Regions from separate parts of the Massilia sp. UYP11 genome, predicted to be linked through region 2. Evidence: predicted binding sites of a transcription regulator. Region 2 holds the regulator's gene; the other holds the start of a gene.

Region 1 (7,819 bases), on a different contig from region 2:
CGTCCGCTGTTCTCGGAAACCTCCCCTACCTGGGTCGAAGTCCATAACGACCTGCGCTTCCTCAAGAACCGCCAGGCCTTCGTCTGGGCGTCCGAGCGCAGCGGCCGCAAGCACCTGTACCTGTATGACCTGAACGGCAAGCTGCTGCACCCGATCTCGCGCGGCGACTGGGGCGTGGACAATATCCTGGCCGTCGACGAAGGCGCCGGCAAGGTCTATGTGTCGTCGAATCGCGACGCCGTGATCGACAAGCAGACCTATGCGCTGTCGCTGGACGGTCGCGGCGCCGACAAGCCGACCCGCATCACCCAGGGCGACGGCTGGCACGAGGCCTCGTTCGCCGGCAACGGCAAGCTGTTCGTCGACACCTATTCGAACCCGAACACCCCGCCGCAGGTATCGATCCGCCGCGCCGACGGCAGCATGGTCGAGTGGATCGAAAAGAACGAACTCGATGCCGACCATCCGTACACGCGCCACCTCGATGCGCATCTGCCGACCGAATTCGGCACCCTGAAGGCGGCCGATGGCCAGACCCTGCACTATTCGATCATCAAGCCGGCCGGGTTCGATGCGAACAAACGTTACCCGGTATTCCTGTTCACCTATGGCGGCCCGCATTCGCAGCGCGTGACCCGCGCCTGGGGCAATTATTTTGACCAATACATGGCGCAGCAGGGCTTCGTGGTCTTCCGCCTCGACAACCGCGGCTCGGGCCGCCGCGAGCGCCAGTTCACCGATGTGTTGCACAACAACCTGGGCCAGCACGAAGTCGAAGACCAGGTGGCCGGCATCGACTGGCTCGCCAGGCAGAGCTTCGTCGATCCGAAGCGCGTGGGCGTGTTCGGCTGGAGCTATGGCGGGTTCATGACCTTGCGCCTGCTCTCCGCGGCGTCAGGCAAGATCGCGATGGGCGTGTCGGTGGCGCCGGTGACCGACTGGGCGCTGTACGACACCCACTATACCGAGCGCTACGTCGGCGGCACCCCGAAGGGCGATCCGGAAGCTTACCGGCGCAGCGGCGTGTTCGCCCACCTGGACGGCATGCAATCGCGCCTGCTCCTGATCCACGGCATGGCCGACGACAACGTGCTGTTCTCGAACACCACCCTGCTGATCGACGAACTCGTCAAGCGCAATGTGCAGTTCGACCTGATGACCTATCCGGGCGCCAAGCACGGCATGTCGGGTCGCACCAACCAGCGCCACGTGTATGGCCTGATCGAGTCCTACTTCAAGCGGCAGCTGGGCGGCACGCAGCCGAACTGATCGCTGTTTTCCAAAACAAAACGGCCGCGTCGATCGACGCGGCCGTTGTTCATTGCGCTCGAAAAAGCGCGGCGTGGCTTACGGACGTGGCGCTGGACGGGTTGCGCCGTCCACGGCATCCTTCACGCCTTCTTTCGCGTCGCCGTAGGCTTCCTGGGTCTTGCCCTCGGCCTGGTTTGCCAGGCCCTTGGCCTGCTGTTCGGTGCTGCCCACCGCTTTACCGGCGCCTTCCTGAATCTTGCCGCCGATGTCTTTCAGTTTGCCTTCGACTTGGTCTTTGTTCATGGTGTTCTCCTTGAGTAATACATGCCTGGATGGCCATGCGATGACTTCAGAATAGTCCTTTCGCGCCCGCTCATCTGTTCGCGCACGCACATAGTCATGCGACCCCATCCGCGCGACATTTTTATGGCTTGAATGCTAATCTTTTTTTGCAACGCGGCGCGCCGCTCGAGAAGAGAATCCCCATGAATGACACCACTCCCGACACCGTCCCGGCAACCCATGACGCCCCACAAGGCCAGCGCCGGCTGGCGCGCCGTGTGACCCTCGTCAATGGCATCGCAGTGCTGTTCGTCCTTGGCCTGGCCGCCGCCGTGCTGGCGGCCGATGCGCTGCTGCTGGTGTTCGCCTGCGTCCTGTTCGCCATCCTGCTCTATAAACTGAGCGAGATCATGCACCGGCGCTTTCATCTGCAGCGCAAGCTCGCGCTCGGCATCGTCGTGCTGCTGCTCGGCGCCATCATCGGCTTGGGCGGCTGGGCGATGGCGCCGCAGATTTCCGAACAGTCGACCCAGCTGGCGAAGGAAATCCCGGCCGCCATCGAGCGCCTGCAGGGCGAAGTCGAACAGCATCCCCTGCTCAAGCGCGTCGTCGACGAACTGCCGCCGCCGGAAGACATCGTCAAGCAGATGAGTTCGCTGGTGCCGAATGCCGGCCTGTTCTTCACGGGCGTGCTGGGCGCCCTCGGCAACGTCGTCATCATCATTTTCGTCGGCATCTATTTTGCCGCCACGCCGGGTGTGTATACCGGCGGCTTCATCCGCCTGATCCCGCAGCACAGGCGCGGCCGCGCGCGCGAGGTCATCGATGAGATCGGTGATTCGCTGGCCAGCTGGCTGCTCGGCAAGGCGGTGTCGATGCTGATCGTCGGCACCACCACCGCGATCGGCCTCTCCCTGCTGGGCGTGCCGCTGGCGCTGATCCTGGGCATCATCGCCGGCCTGCTCGACTTCATCCCCTACCTCGGCCCGATCATGGCCGGCATCCCGGCGGTGCTGCTGGCACTGTCGATCAGTCCGGAAATGGCGATGTATGCGCTGCTGCTGTTCGCGGCCATCAACATGCTTGAAGGTTATGTGCTGCAGCCAATGATCGAAGCCAAGGCGATCGACCTGCCGCCTGCGCTGGTGATCGTGATGCAGCTGGTCTTCGGCACCCTGTTCGGCTTCGCCGGCGTGGCGCTGGCGACACCGCTGGCCGCAGTGCTGTCGGTGCTGGTCAAGATGCTCTATATAGAAGACGTGCTGGGGGACCGGCCGGCGCAAGGAGCGGCGCCCGGCTGAGGGCGCTGGCCTGGCGTCGCCATCCGGACGCCTGGCGCATCATCCGGGACGCAATTCGGCGGCCAGATAGCAGAACGGCCCGGTCGCGTTCACGACCGGGCCGTTCTGGAAGACGGGCTGGATCAGCGATTGCCTTTGGCGACTTCCTTCATGTCGCCGACTTTCTTCTGGACCTTGCCTTCGGCCTGATTCGACAGGCCTTCGCTCTGCTGCTGGCGGCTGCCGACGGCTTCGCCGATTTTCTGCTGCACCTTGCCGCCAACTTCCTTCGCCTTGCCTTTGACTTGATCCTTGTTCATTGCAGTCTCCTTGCCTGTGACGTGGATGAGCCTTAAGAATAGGTAGAACTTCCAGGCGGTTCTGTTCGACGCTTAACAAACAGGTCGCAACAACTACCCTGGTTTTCTCCAGACGCTGGCCAGCCAGGGCTGCTGGTCGCGCGGCAGGCCGGGCGGACGGTAGTAGTGATGCAGCGCGGTGAAGCCGGCCGCGCGCAGGTAGCGTTCCCAGGTGGGGTAATCATGATAACTGCCGTAGCGCGGGCCGTTCCAGCCTTCCTGGTTGTCGCCGCGCGGATTGGAACTGAACAGCACCCCGCCCGGCTTGAGCGCGGCGTGCAGGTGCGCGAGCACCTGCGGCAAGGCGGCGCTGGGCACATGGAACAGCACCGCGTTGGCGAAAATGCCATCGAATAAGCCTTGAGGCAGATCGAGGTGCAGGAAATCCTGGCGCCAAACCTCGCAGCCGCTGTAAGCGCGCGCCATGGCGACGAAGCGTTCGCTGCCGTCGACGCCGATGGCACGATGGCCCAGCGCGCCGAAGGTCTTGAGGTCGCGCCCCGGGCCGCAGCCCAGGTCGAGGATGGTGTACGGGCGCGGAGCCTCGATCGCGTCCAGCAGGGCGGCGATGTTCTGGCTGACGTCGTGGTCGATCGTGCCGGCGAAGAAGGCATCGGCGTTGCGCTCGTAATGCGCCAGCGTGCGGCGCGCGATCTCGTCGAGCGCGTCGTGCGCGTCGTGCTCCTCCGCGTGCATCTTGTCGTGTTTGTTCTCATGATCCATGACGACAGTATGCCAGCCGGCGGCGAACGGCGCCGTCGCCGCGCGTCGATCGTTGACCAGGGGATGCGAAAGCGGTGCGCCATGCCGCGCAACGGCGTGGCATGGCATGCCAGACCGCCTCAAAAAAAATTCAAGATTTTTTCGAGGCAACCCTAAAGTTCCCGAAACCGCTGCCGTAAAAGAACCAGACAACCGGCAATCCGGCCGGACTTTCATTGTTTTGGTGGCAACATGAACGCAAACGACGCCCTCGCGATGTACGAAAACCTGGCTGGCCTGACCCGTCGGATGTCGGACGCCGCCAAGACCGGGGATTGGAACGAGTTTGCCAGCCTGAACCTGGAAGCCAAGGTCGAAGCCCGCAGCGCCGCCGCCGGCATGCCTGCCCTGGCAGGCGCCCAGCGCCTGCGCAAGATCGACCTGCTCAAGCAGCTGATGGCCAATGACCGCGCGATCCGCGACGTGACCGAGCCATCCGATGGCCGGCTGGACCGCGCGCTGCAGGCGCATTGATTCCCGGTGCATTGATTCCCGGCGAATCCTGAACGAAGGCACCTGCGGGTGCCTTTTTTGTTGGCCTCATCGATCACACGTCCTGCATTACGCACCGTCACCCTGGTGTCGACATCTGCTTCCCGGTCTCGTCCAGATTCGGCTCGACCGGTTCCGGGCTTGTTTTCTTGCGCGCGATACGCTCGCGCAGGCGCGTGATCCAGGGTACGCCGCGCATGGGCTGAAGCTGCCCTGCCCGCTGGCGACGCCGCCGCACCAGCATCAGGAGCGCAGCGCCGGCCAGCACCAGCATGGCGCCAACGGCGCCGGCGATCCAGCCCCAGGGCGTCGACGCCTCCGGTTCGGGCGCCGGACGCCGCCGCGCCGGATGCGGCGTGTTCGGGTTGGCAAGCTGCGGCTTGCCCACCGCCGCCGGACTGGCGCCGAGCGCCACCTGCAATACCTTCACCTTGTCTTCCAGCTGGCCGATCTGTTCGCGCAATTGCGCATTCTTGACATCCAGCGCGGCGCACACGGTCGAACGGTCGATGCCGGGGGCGCAGGCGGCCGGCGCAGGCGGTGCGGCCAGCGCCAGGGGCAGCGCCCTGGGCGGCGGGGTCGGCTTCGCGGCCGGCGCCGGCCGCGCTTCCCGTGGCGGTTCCGGCCTGGGCTCGGCCCCGGATGCGGGTTCCGGCTTCGGCGCCGGCGCGATCTTCGCGACGACCGGCACGGGGGGCGGCGCCGGACGCGACTTGGCCACGACCGGCGCGACCGCGGCCGGCGGCGGCGTGGCGGCCACGACCGGCGTCGCGATCCTGGCCGGCGCCGGCGGCGGGGGATTCGGATCCGGCGCCATCGACAAGGTCACCAGGCGCACGTCGCGCTGGCCGCCATCGGCCAGTTCCAGGTACAGGTGCAGGCGGCTTGACTCGACCGGGGCCAGCGACGTGACGCGCAGGAACTGGCGGCCCTCGCGCTGCGTCACAGTCATATTCAGTGTCGACAGCATGTGCGGCATGCCGATATTGGCGCCGCGGTAGACGTTCGGGTGGGCCAGGCGCACCTGGACCGGGGTCGACGGGGCGGCGAGCATGGTCAGTTCAATGTCCGCCACGAGCGGCTGGCCGATGTACGAAGCGACCTGCGCTTCGCCCAGTTCGGCTGCGCCGGCGAGGCCGGACAGCAGCGTGCAAGTGATGGTCAAGGGGAGGCGGCTAGCCATAAGGAATACCGAAAGAGAAGCCCAAGCGTAATTAACGGACATTGCGATAAACTCTTTAATCCCAGCCCCTTGTAAAACAGGAATGTTTATGGAAAACAGGATTGAGAAGGACAGCTTTGGCCCGATCGACGTGCCTGCCGATCGTCTATGGGGCGCGCAGACCCAGCGCTCGCTCCACCATTTCCACATCTCCACCGAGCGCATGGCGCCCGAGCTGGTCGCGGCGCTGGCCCAGGTCAAGCGTGCGGCGGCGGCGGTCAACCGTTCGCTCGGCAAGCTCTCCAGCGACAAGGCCGACGCCATCATGCGGGCGGCCGACGAAGTGCTCGAGGGCCGCCATCCTGACGAATTCCCGCTCGCCGTCTGGCAGACCGGCTCGGGCACGCAAAGCAATATGAACATGAACGAAGTGCTGGCCAACCGCGGCTCGGAGCTGCTGGGCGGCGCGCGCGGCGAAGGGCGACTGCTGCACCCGAACGACGACGTCAACATGGGCCAATCGTCGAACGACATCTTCCCGACCGCCATGCACGTGGCCGCCGCCTGGGCCCTGGCCAAGAATGTGCTGCCGGCGCTGGCCCAGCTGCGCGGCACCCTGCTGCGCAAATCGCGCGATTTCGAGCCGATCGTCAAGATCGGCCGCACCCACCTGCAGGACGCAACGCCGCTGACCCTGGGCCAGGAATTCTCCGGCTACGTGGCCCAGCTCGACTATGCCGAGCAATTGCTGAAGTCCACCCTGCCGGGCCTCTTGCTGCTGGCCGCCGGCGGCACCGCGGTGGGCACCGGCCTGAACGCCCACCCCGAATTCGCCCCGCGTATTGCGGCCGAGCTCGGCTCGCGCACCGGCCTGTCGTTCAAGACCGCGCCGAACAAGTTCATGGCCCTGGCCGCCCACGACGCCATGGTCGGCGCCCACGGCGCTTTCAAGACCCTGGCCACGGCCCTCATGAAGATCGCCAACGACGTGCGCTGGATGGCGTCCGGCCCCCGCTCCGGCCTGGGGGAGATCACCATTCCCGAGAACGAACCGGGCAGCTCGATCATGCCCGGCAAGGTCAATCCGACCCAGTGCGAAGCGCTCACCATGCTGTGCTGCCAGGTATTCGGCAACGACGTCGCCATCACGGTCGGCGGCTCGCAGGGCAATTTCGAGCTCAATGTGTTCAAGCCCATGATCGTGCATAACTTCTTGCAGAGCGCACGCCTGCTGGCCGACGGCATGCGTTCGTTCGACGAGCATTGCGCCCGGGGCATCGAGCCGAACCGCGCCCGCATCGGCGAGCTGATGGAAAAATCGCTGATGCTGGTGACTGCGCTGGCGCCGCACATCGGGTATGATCGCGCCGCGCAGATCGCCAAGAAGGCATCGACGGACGGCCTGACCTTGCGCCAGGCCGCCCTGCAGAGCGGTTTCGTCGACGAACGGCAGTTCGACCAGTGGATCGTGCCGATCGACATGACGCATCCGGATCCGGTGTAAGCCGGACGACGCTGCGGTGTCGATCGAACGACGGCGTTCCACGTCCACATTAGGCGACCTCATCAATCGTACGCCGCCTTCACCAACCCGAGGATAGAATGCAAAAAATAGTTTTCGATTTGACATCAGAATTCGTCGAGGTCAACCAGCTGCTGAAGCTGGTGGGCCTGGTCGATAGCGGCGGCGCCGGCAAGAACATGGTCGCCAGCGGTGTGGTGTCGGTCGATGGTCGGCAGGAACTCCGCAAAACGGCGAAAATCCGCAGTGGCCAGACCGTCTCGGTCGGTGACCTGCGTATTACCGTGCAGTAAGCTGTTGACGCCCGCGCGCCGGGCTTATAGTGCGAAGAAATAGGGCACCAGAACGGCTGTCTTATGTTTGCGCACTAACAAACAGAGCGGAGCTTCCTTGTTTATATTTTAAGACGTCACTCATACGGCTTAGAGGTGAAGGCGATGGAAAACTCTGAACACACTGCACAAACGCAGGAGCAATTGATTGGCGACCTGCGCCTCGTGATCGAAAACGCGGAAGAACTGCTCAAGAATACCGATCATTATTCCAGCGCCCTGTACCAGAATGCGCGCGCCAAGCTGTCGCTCGCCCTCGAAGCGGCGAATGAAGAACTGTCACGCTTCGAGGATGCCCAACTCGAGCGCATGATGGCCGCTACCCGCGCCGCCAATGACCGCTACCAGGACCGGTCGGGCGAGGAGCGCATCCTGCG
Region 2 (7,819 bases):
CATGCGCTCGATCATCGAGGCGCTGTCGGAGCACGCGAACATGACGCAGGATCCGTCGGAACTGACCGCCGTGGTGCGCGTGGCCCTGGGCCGCGCCATCGTCCAGCAGCTGTTCCCGGGCGAGAACGAGTTGTCGGTGATGACCCTGGACAACCGCCTCGAGCGCCTCCTGATGCAGGCGATGGGCGCCGGCGGCGACGGCACCGGCATCGAGCCGGGCCTGGCCGACACCATCGCCCAGCAGGCGGCCCATTCGGCCAACCAGCAGGAGCAGATGGGCCACACCCCGGTGCTGCTGGTGCCGGCCCCGCTGCGCGTGCTCCTGTCGCGCTTCCTGCGCCGCGCCGTGCCGCAGCTGAAGGTGCTGTCGCATGCGGAAGTGCCGGAAACCAAGACGATTCGGGTGACCAGCCTGGTGGGTGTGCCGATGTGATTGCGCAGGGAGGCGTGGAGTTACCCTGATCGTTCAGACTGCAACACCAGCGGGCGGAATTTGCGCCAGATCCATCGTGCGAACAAGGTGACAGCCCCTACAATGACTAAAGCGGTGCTCAAAGCGAGAAGGGTTTCCATATCGGCTATTTCCTCTGCGTTGCGAGCGCCGTAAAGAGTACTCAGCCAGATGGCGAATGATTCAGGTATTTGTGGAAAGAGATAGTAGTAGTGTAGCCAGAAGCGAGCAAGCATGACTGTCGCTACGAATACCCAGATCGTCATCAGTGTCCGTGTCATTACCTTGTTCACTTGACCGTCACCCGCCCGTAAGCTGTCATGGAACTGCCTGGTATGTTGATCTGCCGGCCTGCTCTCAGGTGCGCGCGAATGATGTTGAAGTCAGCTTGATGTTGAATGGTAATGCATCCTCTACTAATACCTGCCGCTCCGCGTGGATGAAGTCGAAAGTTTCCTCGTTTCACGCCATTGCAGAAAGTCTCGTCGTCGATTTTGCCATCCGTTGCGTAGAGGGCGAACCATTCCGAACGATCGACGAAAAAATCGCGCAGCGGCCCCAACCGGCCGCCTGACCGCCGGTCCACGATGTAGTAAGCACCAGGCGGAATCGGCCCGAGATCTGGATTGCATGCAAATCTCGGCTGGTTGGCATGGTTGTCCAGTCCTGAAAAAGCTGGGAACTGCAAAGCATTCATTTTGAACATGCTCATCGGCCGTCCGTTGAGTTCAAACGCGCATTCGATCATTCTCTATCTCCTAAAAGCTTTGGCACACGCTAATGATGGGAGATAGATCGCGTTCGCTCGCTGAGCCGCAACAACAGGCTCATCACTTGATGGTGATCGTGCGCTCGACCAGCCCAAGGTCGGTAATGGTCACCAGCACGTCGAGCGGAACCTCCGAGTCGGCGTGCAGATAGAACTCGACGCCGCCTGGCCCGCCCTCGGAATCGTGCGGTCCGATATTGGTCACATACACGTTCGCCCGGCCCAGGTGGGGGCGGCCGGGCGAGGAATCGTGGGGATAGGCCGCGGCGCCGGTCCCGGTCCCGGCGCTCCACTCGACGGCGGTGACCATGACGGCGGAGCGCTCGCACATCTTTTGCCAGTCCCAGTTGTAATTGCATCGCACGCGGCCCTGGACCTTGCGATACAACAGCCGAATCGATTTGACCATGGTGCCTCCCGGGGGCCATCGACAGTCAGCCTGTCTTGCCCACTTAGACCTCTCTTGTAGGACAAAGATCGCCCGGCCGCGACGCCTTCTGACGACAATACCGGCTTGCCATTCAATCAAAATGTATCGCTGTTGCCGATGTCGATGAAATAGGCCCTTTTCCCCATCCTTTTCCCCTGATGGTTTCCCTAGAGCATCGTCAATAATGGTTCCTATCGACAGGCATCGTGCCGTCATGCAGAACCAGATTGAAGCGCGGAGAACCAGATGAAGGTGAAGAAATTTACGGCAGCAACGTCCCGAGATGCCTTGCGCAAGGTGCGCGAAGCCCTGGGGCCGGACGCCGTCATCCTCTCCAACCGTCCGGTCGACGGCCAGGTCGAGATCCTGGCGCTGGACAACGATGACGTGGCCTCGCTGGCCGCGCCGGCCGCCGATTCGGAAATGGCCCAGCCGGCGCCGCAATTGCAGCACTTCGACGACCTGGCGCCAGCCAAGGCAGCGGCCCCCGCAGCCGCTCCGGCCTTCCTGTCGCGCCGCCTGCAGGACGCCGCCCCGGCCGCGCCGAGGGCGCCGGTCGCGCCAGCCTATACCGAAGTGACCCCGGCCCCGACCTACGCCGAGCGCCGCGCCCCGAGCGCCGAGCCGGCGATCGACATGAGCGCCATGACCTCGATGATGAGCGCCGCCATCGCCCAGGCCAAGGAATCGGCCGCCGCCGAAATGAACGGCATGATGAGCGAGATCCGCGCCATGCGCGGCCTGATGGAAACCCAGCTGGCCGAACTGTCGTGGAACGCCACCGCCCAGCGCGAGCCGCACAAGGCCACCGTGCTGCGCGAGATGCTGGCTGCCGGTTTTTCGGCCACCCTGGCGCGTTATCTGATCGAGAAAATGTCGGCAACCAAGGATGCGCTCGAGGCCATGCGTTGGGTAAAGACCGTGCTGGCCCGTAACCTGACCACCATCGGCAACGAAGACGCGCTGCTCGAGCAGGGCGGCGTGTACGCGCTGGTCGGCCCGACCGGCGTCGGCAAGACCACCACCACCGCCAAGCTGGCCGCGCGCTGCGTGATGCGCCACGGCCCGGACAAGCTGGCCCTGATCACCACCGACGCCTATCGTATCGGCGGCCACGAGCAGCTGCGCATCTACGGCAAGATCCTGGGCGTGATGGTGCACTCGGTGAAGGACGAAGCCGACCTGCGCATCGCCCTGAAGGAATTGCGCAACAAGCACACCGTGCTGATCGACACCATCGGCATGTCGCAGCGCGACCACATGGTGGCCGAGCAGGTCGCCATGCTGTCCGGCTCGGGCGCCGACGTGAAGCGCCTGCTGTGCCTGAACTCGACCTCGACGGGCGAAACGCTGAACGAAGTGGTGCGCGCCTACCAGGGCAGCGGCCTGCACGGCGCCATCATGACCAAGTTGGACGAAGCCACGTCGATCGGCGGCGTGCTCGACATCGTGATCCGCCAGAAGCTGAACCTGCACTACATCTCGAACGGCCAGCGTGTGCCGGAAGACCTGCACGTGGCCGACCGCACCCTGCTGGTCGACCGCGCCTTCCGCAACCGCGGCAACGCTACTACCGACGCCGACCTGCCGCTGATGATGGCGGCAGCCCAAGCCGCGCGCGAGGTGAGCCTTGGCTAGTTTCGATTTCGACCAGGCCGAAGGCCTGCGCCGCATGCTGCAGGGCCCGCGTCCGCGCGTGGTCACCTTCCTCTCGGCCACGCCCGAAGACGACAAGGGCGCCATGCTGGTCAACCTGGGCGCTTCGCTGGCCCAGGCCGGCAACGACGTGCTGATCGTCGACGCCTGCGAAGTGGACTACGGCGTCGCGCGCCGGCTTGGCATGAACCGCAGCGCCTCGCTGCTGCAGGTGGCGCGCCAGGAAAGCGCTTTGAACCAGGTGATCCGCCCGGCGCCTCAAGGCTTTTCGGTGGTGCCGATGGGCGTGCCCGACACGGCGGCCGAAGCGCGCCGCCTGGGCAAGACCTTCGACGTGCTGGCGCTGCAAACGGGAATCGTGATCGTCGACGCCGAACTCGGCCCCGACGGCGATTTCCCGGTGGCTTCGATGGTGGATTCCGAGATCGTGGTGCAGGTATCCACCAGCGCGGCGTCGATCACGAATGCCTACGCACTGATCAAGCGCTTGTCGCAGCAACTGGGCCGGCGCCCTTTCGGGATCCTTGTTACCGGCGCGACAGAGACTGAGGCCAAGGTGGTATACGATAATATGTCAGCGGCAGCAACACGTTATCTTGCCGTCAAGCTCAGCTTCATGGGCTCTGTGCCGGCCGACGAATACCTGCACCGGGCCGCGCGCCTGGGCCGGGCCGTGGTCGATGCCTTTCCGCTGGCCGGTGCGTCGGTGGCGTTTCGCCAGCTCGCAGGCAAGTTCGCGCTGAACGCCATGCCGCAGTTCGGCAAGCAGGGCGGCGCAGCCCGCTTAGGTTCGTGACCGGCATCGGCAATAGAACAAGTAGAGAGAAGACTGACACCAGCATGTACACGGTCAAAGGGAAAACGGACAAGAATTCTTTGCTGACGGAGCATATGCCGTTGGTAAAGCGCCTTGCCCACCACATGAAGGCCAAGTTGCCGCCTTCCGTGGAAGTCGATGACCTGGTGCAAGCAGGCATGATCGGCCTGCTGGACGCGATCAACCGCTACGAAGACACCCACGGCGCGCAATTCGAGACCTATGCGGTGTTGCGCATCCGCGGCGCGATGCTCGACGAATTGCGCAGCAGCGACTGGATGCCGCGCAGTACGCGCCAGAACATGCGCAAGGTCGAGACCGCAATGCACGCGCTGCAGCAGCGGCTGGGCCGCCCGCCGAGCGAATCCGAGGTGGCCGGCTCGCTCAAGCTCTCGCTCGAGGATTACCAGGACATGCTGGCCGACTCGGGCGGCCACCAGCTGCTCTATTACGAAGATTTCCATGACGACGACGGCGACGGCAATTTCCTCGACCGCTATGCGGTGGACGACAGCGACCCCTTGCGCGGCCTGATGGAAACCGACTTCCGCCACGCCGTGATCGAGGCCATCGACAACCTGCCGCCGCGCGAGAAGCTGTTGATGGGCCTGTATTACGAAGAAGAGCTGAACCTGAAGGAAATCGGCGCCGTCATGGGCGTCTCCGAATCGCGGGTGTCGCAGCTGCACACCCAGGCCGTCGCGCGCCTGCGCACCACCTTGAGAGAGCATATATGGACTGGGCCAGCGTAGGCGGCCTGGTGCTGGCGATCGCCGGCATTTTCCTCGGCTACACGCTCGACGGCGGCAGGTTCGCATCGCTGATGCAGCCGGCGGCCTTCGCCATCGTCGTCGTCGGCACCTTCGGCGCCGTGCTGCTGCAGAGCGAGTCGCGCACGTTCCTGCGCGGCCTCGGCATGCTGCGCTGGGTGTTCGTGCCGCCAAAAAACGGCCGCCAGAAGCTGTCGCGCGACATCGCGCTGTGGAGCCAGTCGGCGCGCCGCGACGGCCTGCTGTCGCTGGAACAATATATGGGCAGGGCCGATCCGTTCGTGGCCAAGGGCCTGCGCCTGGTGGTGGACGGCATCGCGCCCGACAAGCTGCGCAGCCTGCTCGAGCACGAGATCAACGGCTATGAATTCGCCCAGCGGCAAGCGGCGCGCATCTGGGAATCGGCGGCCGGCTATGCGCCGACGATCGGCATCCTGGGCGCCGTGCTGGGCCTGATCCAGGTGATGGAAAACCTGTCCGACCCGGCGCGCCTGGGTTCGGGCATCGCGGTCGCTTTCGTCTCGACCGTGTACGGCGTGGGCCTGGCCAACCTGTTCCTCTACCCGGTCGGCAATAAATTGAAGGCGATCGTCAACGACCGGGTCGCGCAGTACGAGATCCTGGCCGAGGTGTTCGCCGACCTGGCCAGCGGCGACCACGGCCGCGTGGTCGACGAGCGCGTCGCCAGCCTGCTGGCGCGCCACTGACGGCACGCGAGATCATGGCCCGCAAGCGCTACGACGAGGACGTCCCGCAGGAACACCACGAGCGCTGGCTGATCTCGTACGCCGACCTGATCACCTTGCTGTTCGCCTTCTTCGTGGTGATGTACGCGATCTCCATCGTCAACGAGGGCAAGTACCAGGTGCTGTCCGACGCCCTGGGCGACGCCTTCGGCGGGCGCGGCGCGGCCACGCAGGTGAACACCAATGTCGAGCCGGTGCTGCCGCTGTCGCACATCATCAACCGCAAGCGCAACGAGGCCGCGCGGCGCGAGCAGGAGCGCATGGGCGCGATGGCGCGCGCGCTGTCGGCGACCCTGCTGCCGCTGGTGAAGTCGGGCCAGGTGCGGGTGACCCAGAACGCGCGCGGCATCAGCGTCGAGATCAACGCCAGCGTGCTGTTCGCGCAGGGCCAGGCCTTGCTCGATCCCGAAGCGCGCGAAGTGCTGGGCGCGGTGGCGGGCCTGCTCCGGGATGACAGCCACCGCATCGAGGTCGAGGGCCATACCGACGACGTGCCGATCGCCAGCCCGGTGTATCCGTCGAACTGGGAACTGTCGACCGCGCGCGCCTCGAGCGTGGTGCGCCTGTTCATCGACCACGGACTGCCGCCGGCGCGGCTGTCGGCGATCGGCTTTGCCGACACGCGGCCGGTGGCGCCGAATACGGACGTGTCCGGGCAGACCCGCAACCGGCGGGTGGCGGTGACCATCCTGGCGGCCTTGCCTGAAACAGGCGGTAACATTCTGCCCTGAACTGTCACGACTACCCGTGTCATAATTGGAAGACCGTTGTCGCGCCCGCGGCGGCGAGTCTGTCAAACCGTGGTGGCCCCGTCCCGGAAGGAGGCAAGATGCATGTCAAACGAAGCATGCCGGCAGCTGTGCTGGCGACGCTGCTGGCGCTGGGCGGCCTGGCCGGCGCGGTCAAGGCCGTGGAGGCCAAGGTGAACGTGCATCACCGGCTCGAAGTGAAGACCGGCGCCAAGTCGGTCAAGGTGCGGGTGCTGATCGAAAACCGCGGCGACCAGTCGGTGTGGATCCCGCGCGAGATCGCCCTGGGCGACGACCTGACCGCTCCGCGCTTCGACCTGCGCACACCCGGGGCAGAAGTGGCCTACACCGGCCGCATGGTCAAGCGCGCGGCCCTGGGCCCGGCCGACTACCTCGAGGTCAAGCCGCAGACCACGCACCTGAACACAATCGACATCACCCAGGCCTATGCCTTCAAACCAGGGCAGCACAGCTACGAGATCCGCTATGCCGGACCGTGGCTGTCCAGCCTGGGCAAGGTCGATGCGGGCAGCATCAAGAGCAGTCCGGCGATTCCGGTGAAGTTTTCGTTTACGCAGCGGTGAATCAACGCTTGCTTGAACCGTAGGGTCGGCGGCTCGTAATCTGGTCCACTGGACCAGATTACCCAACGCGGTGATAGGTAGCGGCAAGATCATCCGGCGCGAAAAGGGCACCGATAACCATCACCGCGTCGGCGGCGAAGCCGCCAACCCTACTGCCGGCGTGTTCTCCCCAAAATACTCATGTGAATCGGCGTTGTTGATCGCCCGCTCGGGCGCCGTGCGCGCCAGTTCGGCGGCGCCGGACTGGCCGTACACGTGGTCATCGGTCGCCGCCACCACGTCGAAATGGCTGAGCTCGTGCAACAGGGTGCCGCCGCGCGAATCGGTGCCGGTCACGGCCGCGGCCCAGAACGCCCTGCACACCCACACGGTATAGGGACGCGCCGGATACACATAGGCGAAATACGGTTCGTCGCAATCGCAGTCGATCTTGACCGGCTTGTTCTCGAACGCGTCCTTGATGGCCGTGAAATTGCCGCTGACCTTGGCGCCGCGCGCGGCGTCGGGCGCGCCGAACCAGGTCGTGTAGCGCTCGCCATACTGCTTGCCCGAGGTGAGGTAGGCGTGGGCATCCCGCGTCATCGCGCGTCCTGCATCCATCGCCGTCACCAATTGCTCTTGCTGAGCGTTCGAGCAGTTGGCGTAGCTCAGGCCGGCCCCGCCCGGTTCCGGCGCGATGGCGGCCGGCTTGGCGCCGCGCGGCAGGCGGCCGTCGACCCAGATGCTGACCGGCTTCGAGACCAGCTCGCCAACCACCGCCTGGACACCGGCGCCCGGCGCCGGCATGGCGGCGCTGTGGTAGCGGATCGTGTAACTGCCGGTCACGCTCATCTCGTACAGCCGCGAC

The links. The regulator FliA, encoded in region 2, starts transcription of late flagellar genes. The targets are predictions, from matches to a motif close to CTAAAGTTTNNNNNNNNNNNGCCGNTA.
Region 1: a site for FliA is predicted at 4,048-4,074, ahead of ABIB38_RS15575 (flagellar protein FliT). Genes of this name have one in related genera too.

What each region holds. Positions count from the first base shown of each region.
Region 1 is NZ_JBNDJE010000011.1:47,385-55,203, forward strand. It holds gene ABIB38_RS15550 (S9 family peptidase) at 1-1,269, shown strand, start outside; gene ABIB38_RS15555 (CsbD family protein) at 1,348-1,554, opposite strand; gene ABIB38_RS15560 (AI-2E family transporter) at 1,737-2,834, shown strand; gene ABIB38_RS15565 (CsbD family protein) at 2,957-3,133, opposite strand; gene ABIB38_RS15570 (class I SAM-dependent methyltransferase) at 3,227-3,868, opposite strand; gene ABIB38_RS15575 (flagellar protein FliT) at 4,127-4,408, shown strand; gene ABIB38_RS15580 (type IV pilus assembly protein FimV) at 4,506-5,609, opposite strand; gene fumC (class II fumarate hydratase) at 5,698-7,092, shown strand; gene ABIB38_RS15590 (RNA-binding S4 domain-containing protein) at 7,191-7,403, shown strand; gene ABIB38_RS15595 (DUF883 family protein) at 7,548-7,819, shown strand, end outside.
Region 2 is NZ_JBNDJE010000016.1:70,067-77,885, reverse strand. It holds gene flhA (flagellar biosynthesis protein FlhA) at 1-433, shown strand, start outside; gene ABIB38_RS18640 (hypothetical protein) at 454-717, opposite strand; gene ABIB38_RS18635 (DUF2778 domain-containing protein) at 741-1,199, opposite strand; gene ABIB38_RS18630 (hypothetical protein) at 1,282-1,629, opposite strand; gene flhF (flagellar biosynthesis protein FlhF) at 1,897-3,288, shown strand; gene ABIB38_RS18620 (MinD/ParA family ATP-binding protein) at 3,281-4,102, shown strand; gene ABIB38_RS18615 (RNA polymerase sigma factor FliA) at 4,147-4,875, shown strand; gene ABIB38_RS18610 (flagellar motor protein) at 4,857-5,600, shown strand; gene motD (flagellar motor protein MotD) at 5,615-6,370, shown strand; gene ABIB38_RS18600 (hypothetical protein) at 6,469-6,972, shown strand; gene ABIB38_RS18595 (M35 family metallo-endopeptidase) at 7,093-7,819, opposite strand, start outside.